2 regions of the Halobacillus sp. 12SKB genome follow, and region 2 is predicted to be linked to the other one. Evidence: riboswitches for the same ligand, from Rfam matches in the RefSeq annotation. Region 2 holds a riboswitch; the other holds the start of a gene.

Region 1 (3,143 bases), 2.2 Mb from region 2:
AACTTCAACTATATCTCCCTTTACTTGAAGGCTCAGTTTCGAAACGTTTGTGTGATTCTAGGGACTCCCGCGGAAAGCGAGTCATTCCCCTCCGCCCCGACCCTAGCACAAAAGCCTCGAAATCAAGTCTTAAAGAATCCTGCCCTTAACTTTAATAAACGATCCGGCTAAGAGAGCAAAAAAAGCTACCCTTGGTTTGGGTAGCTAAGTGACTTTCGATATGGCGTTTCTTTTTTCGTAGCGTTGGAAAAGTGTTCCGAGTATTGGAGATAGCGCCAATATGAACACAGTATTAGAAATCGCATGATTGATATCCATCGGGAGACCCGCTAAATAGTACGCCCAAAATGGCTGTCCTGCTGCCCGCATCGTCAAAGAAAGAATAACTCCGAAGAAAAGGCCGCTGACAAAGCCATAGATGGAAAGACCCCAATACGGCAATTTCGACCAATATTTCCCTAGAAGTCCAGCAATGATGCCTATGATTGACCAGGCGATAATCTGCCAGATGGTCCAAATCCCCATCCCCAGCAACACATTGGATACAAAGGTCGTGAGCAGAGCGATGAGAACCCCTGCACTAGGTCCGAGCCAGAAGCCCGCAATAATAATAATGGCTGTTACCGGCTGGATGTTCGGAAAGTGGGCTAAAGCCATCCTTCCTGCTATGGCTAAGGACGCGAGCATGGCTATCAATGTAAGCTTATACGTATTCATCATTCATCATTCCCAAGATTGATAATCAAAAACGATTTCGTCTCCATCCTCTACTTCGTATTCATTCGCTCCAACCATGGCTTCATCCCCGTTAATGGTGTACATCCAAGCCATTTTTTCTTCCTGGTTCCCAGCAATTCCTTCAATGCTGTTAATGAACCCTTCGGACTGTTCTACTTCATAGTTATCTTCCATGACTTCCATGAGGGTGGTTCCTTCTTCTACCGTAATTTCATCTTCAGCCATCATTTCTTCGCCATTGTTTTTAGATACCTGTACTTGTACCGTAACTTCCTGTACTTGTTCTTCTTGAGTCGCCGATGTTTCCTTTTCCTCTTGTGTACCACAGCCTGCTAGTACAGCAACAGCTAGAATCATGGCTGTTAAAACAGTGTTCCATTTTCTCATAACCATCTCTCCCTTTTCTTTTTATTTCACGGCCAGGAGGAGAGAAAAGCAGAGACAACCAAGTAACATGTATGGTAGACATCGTAAAATTCTTTTCTATCAAAAAAAGCTTACCCTTCTACAAGGGTAAGCTTAAGACAAACGAAAGGATAAGATCTACGTTTCACGTCATACCGATCGGTTGTCTCAAATGCTCAATCCCCGAAGCTTTGAAACATTGGATCAGGCAGGTCTACTGACTTGTGCGTCATCCTAATCAGGATCCTTCCCATACCGATGGCACAGTGGAATTTCCTTTTCGTCTACACTTACAGTTGCGAGGACAGCTCTGGTTTTGCACCAGATTCCCTATTAGGTCTTTTCAGACACCTGAATCCTCTTCATATGAAGTTTCCATAAACAAGATTACAACAATTTTCCGAATATAGCAACATTATTTTTCCTTATGTGAAAAGGGGACCTTAAAAGTGAACGTTGTCCCTTCTTTCAACTTGCTATGCACACTGATGGTGCCTTCGTGAGCTTCTACAATGTTTTTCGCAATGGCAAGCCCAAGACCTGTCCCTTTTTTATAATTTTTATTTTCACGTTTTCTCGATTTATCTGCTTTATAGAAACGTTCAAATACAAATGGAAGATCTTCCTCGGCGATTCCGTACCCGGAGTCTTTGACACTTGCAATCCATTCATTGTCCTCTTTTTCAAGAATCACCTGAACCTCACTACCCGGATCGGAATGTCGGATCGCATTATCAATCAAGTTTGTAAACACTTGCTCAATGCGGTCAGGATCAAAGTCGAGAAACCCGAACTCTCCTTCGACCTTCAACTGAAGGTCCACTTCCTTTTCATTGGCGATTCCACTGAATTTACGAATGATCTTGTTCATGAAAGGCTCCATTTCCACCGACTCTTCGTTCAACTGAATATGTCCCGCTTCCATCCGTGCAATATCCAGCAGCTCATTTACAAGACGGCCGATTCTTAACGATTCGTCATGGATGATTTGCGCGAGTTCATTTTTGTCTTCTTTTGATTCAGCAATGTCATCTACAATAGCTTCACTATATCCCTGAAGCATGGAAATGGGAGTTCGCAGTTCATGGGATACATTCGCGATGAAATCTTTACGAAGCTTGTTCAATCTTCTTTCTTCTGTCATATCCCGGAGCACCGCGACGGCCCCACGTACTTTTTCTTTGTCATACAAAGGTGTCATGATGATGACCCAGGACCTGCCTTGCAATGTCATTTCGATCATGGATTCATTCTCATCAGTGATGACATCGTTAAACAAATCCATCAGTGGTTCTGGAAGGGACGTTTGATCAGCCGAGGTTGATGCAGCGTTCTTTTCAAACTCATAGGCTTCTAAATATTGTTGGGCAGGAGGATTGGAAATGAGCACATTCCCTTCCCTGTTAAACGTAATGACACCATCTGCCATCGACCTCAAAATGCCTGAGAGTTGTTCTTTTTCCTGATTCAGAGCGTTAATATGAAACTTCAACTCCCGGCCCATCCGATTAAAAGCCATCGCCAATTCACCGATTTCGTCATGGGTACGTATAGGAATCTTCGTGTTAAACTCGCCTTTGGCAAGTTCGAGAGCTCCTTCTCTCATTTTAATTAAAGGAGCTGTGATTCGAGTGGAGAGGAAAAAGGCAAAAATAGTCGTTAATACAATGGCAATTCCAGCACCCAGGAATATAATTTTCGTCGTCTGTTCAGACGTTTCCTCAATCGTATCCAGTGATTGGTAGACAAAGACAGCCCCGTCCCGGTTATCAAGCGGGGTACCGACAACCATGACCCCTGTCTCTCCATTTCCCAGATCAGCAACTTTTTTGACATCAGCGCCTTCATTCAAAACAGTTGCTGTATCTGCATCACTTTCAAACCATGCATAATCAAGCACGGGCAGAGAATCTGAATCACTTTCTGAAACCAGCTGCTCATCTTCACTCAATACAATGACCGCACGACTCGCAGGATCTTTGACAAGGGCTGTCGTTGAA
Region 2 (3,143 bases):
ACTTTTATTCCTTGGCGCCGTAAAAGGCGCCCGCCATTTTGAAAGCCTTTCTCTATAACGATTGCCACACCGGCGATGGAAGCTCCTGATTGTTCTACAAGGTCAATCAGCCCTTTCGCAGCCTGCCCATTCGCTAGAAAGTCGTCAAGGATCAAGACGTGATCTCCTTCCTCCATGAAATCTTTCGATATGGATATTTCATTTGTTTCCTGCTTTGTAAACGAGTGTACCTTTGATGTGTAAAGGTGATCTTTCATGGTCAACGATTTCTTCTTCCTTGCAAAGATTGCAGGAACCCCCAGGCTGAGGGCTGTCATTTGAGCGGGTGCAATTCCTGAGGACTCTAATGTCAGTACCTTCGTAATCCCCAAATCTCTGAAACGGTTCGCAAACTCTTCCCCAATTTCTTTCATGAGTAAAGGGTCTATCTGATGATTCAAGAAGGCATCGACTTTAATAACGGAAGGAGATAGAACTTTCCCTTCTTCCACGATTTTCTTTTTCAAACGATCCATATCCAACGCACCTTTCTAGGTTAAGTATTGATGTAACAAAAAAGCACGAAAAGCTTGTTTCCTCTATGGAAAGCAAGTCTTTTCGTGCTTGACGTAGACAAAGACAATGAAACCGTGGACAGAAAAGTCCCGGTGTCTTGTGCTGCTTTTCATAGTCGGTCTATTTACGGTAAACCGGTAGAAACTTGCGGGCCCTATCCCCGCTATTATATGAAAACTTATATTCGAATGATATGGATATTATATCAGTTTATTGTTCGTAATCAACCCCTATCCAGGGAATTAATGGACAATATTTATGGTTTTGTTCGTGTTGACATGGTGGTTTGTTTGGGAGATAGTGGATGGGAAGAGAGTTTCTCTTTTCTAAAAAAAATTTTACTGCCTTATGGTGGCTTCGTTTTAGAAGCTGAAAAGGGAAGTTTGGTGAAAAGCCAACGCGGTCCCGCCACTGTAATGGGGAGGTGCATAGATGACCCACTGTTTTTTAATGGGAAGGGCTATGTGCTGATGAACCTGAGCCAGGAGACCTGCCATAAGGAAGAACATGAATTCCTACGGGAGATAGGAGGATGTTACGTGTATTGGATCTATCAAGAGCCTTTTTCGGTTCCATGAACGAAGGGGAGAATGCGCTTTGTAAACTCTCCCTTTGAGGGATAGTCACTTTCAAGAAGGAGGACACCATTCATGGAACCTTTACCTGTTCGTTATTCTAGAATGACTCAAACAAGATTAGTGCTGCCACCAGATACGAATCACCTGGATACTATTTTCGGAGGGAAAGTCCTTTCATATATCGATGAAATTGCTGCCCTTACCGCTATGAAACATTCAAACTGTGTGGTTGTCACAGCTTCCATAGACTCTGTGGATTTTTTATCTTCAGCTAAAGTAGGGGATGCATTGACGTTAGAAGCTTGTGTGACAAGCACGGGGCGTACATCAATGGAAGTGTATGTGAAAGTCTTTGCTGATGATTTACTTAAAGGCAGAAAGGTAATGACGACCGAATCATTTTTAACGATGGTCGCTGTAGATGTCGAAGGGAGACCGACACCGGTGCCGCCCGTTATACCTGAGACAGAGGAAGATAAACAATTGTTTGAAACAGCTCCATCGAGGAGGGAACATCGAAAAAGCAGGCCTGCCCTTAGATGACAGGTATTAAGTGTTATGAAAAACCAATAAATAAATGCAAAGACACCACATTTAGTGGTGTCTTATTTATACTTGTGTTGATTTCTTCCACTCAAAAAAAGCCCGCCTTGAAAGAAGCGGACTGCCTTTATGTTCGTTTTAATGGCAATGTACAACAACGGAATGATCCTCCGGATTTGATGATTTCTGAAAGGTCTACAGGTATCACATGAAACCCATATTTCTCTAACTGTGTGTTTAGTTGCTCGTTTTGAGGGAGGCTGATCACTTTACGGTCTCCAATGGAAAGAACGTTCGGACCCATGGTGAATTGCTCCTTTTTGGTGACTTCAATTACTTTGTATCGTGCAGAGATGGCTTTCAAACTGTTTTTTGTAAAAGCAGGAGGATAAAGGATTGCAGTAGATTGATCGATTACGTTGAATACGCAGTCCAAATGAAGGATGTCTTCTCTCAAAGGGACAGGGATGACCTGAAGATCATGGAGCCGTGATTGAAGCTCGCGTATGGCTTTATCGGATGTCCTTTTTGTTTCACCGACCCATACCGTTTTTCCGTCTACAACTATATCTCCACCTTCAATTGATGAAGGGAGGTCCTCTTCTACCTCGATATAATTCTCTCTCGCCCAGCTCCGGAGGACATCTGTTTCCTCTTTCCGGACCTTTTCACTCATAGAGCTGATAAACAGTCGATGATGAATGGTAAACCCGATATCTCTTGTAAACACCTGTTCATGAAGATCCGGCTGACTTGGAAGTTGGATGACTTCAATCTGATGATCTTCTAAAACCTGTACGAAATGATCATGTTGCTGGAGAGCTGTTTGGGCGTTTATGTTCTGGTATTGAAAATGTTTTTGGGTTTCGTTGATGATGTCAGTAATTTTCATATAAGAAGGCTTGGCGACCACGACTTTTTTCAGCGGTGAATATTCGGTGTGACATTGAACACTGTTTTCCGAAGCTATACCAACCATGTTAGATCCTCCTTTTATTCATATCCCCTTTCTTCCCCGGAGTGTAGAGAATAAAACAATAAAGCCCTGTGTATAGTTACCTATACGTAAAGGTAACTTTACTTTAAACTGTAATTAATTGGAGGGGTAATATGAAGAACCGGCTTATGGAGGGTAGAAAAAAACAGGGGTTATCTCAGGACAAATTAGCTGAGATCTTGCAGGTATCCCGTCAGACGATTATATCCATTGAGAAAAACAGATATTCCCCTTCCTTGCCGCTTGCATTTGAAATCGCGAGGGTATTTGGTGTTCGAATTGAAGATTTATTTATCTATGAATCAAAGGAGGGGGGAATGAAGATGGATTTCACTTCTAACTTTTTTAAAGTTATCGGAGTATTTTTCTTGCTATTGGCAGGTTTTTTAATTTTTGTGGGGGCGATGGGTGGCGAATGGCCGTCTATGATATGGACCATGGTTTCTTTGGGGATTTTATCTTTCAGTATG

What was found. A riboswitch is a leader RNA that binds a small molecule or an ion and turns the genes downstream of it on or off. The one in region 2 is predicted to bind cobalamin.
Region 1: linked by a shared signal. The riboswitch ahead of ACQ4XT_RS14845 (DUF4430 domain-containing protein) and the one ahead of ACQ4XT_RS03820 (acyl-CoA thioesterase) in region 2 are both predicted to bind cobalamin.

What each region holds. Positions count from the first base shown of each region.
Region 1 covers NZ_JBRFWR010000001.1:2,978,722-2,981,864, reverse strand. Annotated here, with positions in the region: gene ACQ4XT_RS14850 (ECF transporter S component) at 205-720, opposite strand; gene ACQ4XT_RS14845 (DUF4430 domain-containing protein) at 724-1,125, opposite strand; cobalamin riboswitch at 1,334-1,513, opposite strand; gene ACQ4XT_RS14840 (ATP-binding protein) at 1,559-3,143, opposite strand, start outside.
Region 2 covers NZ_JBRFWR010000001.1:772,520-775,662, reverse strand. Annotated here, with positions in the region: gene ACQ4XT_RS03825 (xanthine phosphoribosyltransferase) at 1-515, opposite strand, end outside; purine riboswitch at 648-749, opposite strand; cobalamin riboswitch at 888-1,067, shown strand; gene ACQ4XT_RS03820 (acyl-CoA thioesterase) at 1,206-1,676, shown strand; gene ACQ4XT_RS03815 (dimethylarginine dimethylaminohydrolase family protein) at 1,804-2,655, opposite strand; partial or broken gene ACQ4XT_RS03810 (helix-turn-helix transcriptional regulator) at 2,787-2,990, shown strand.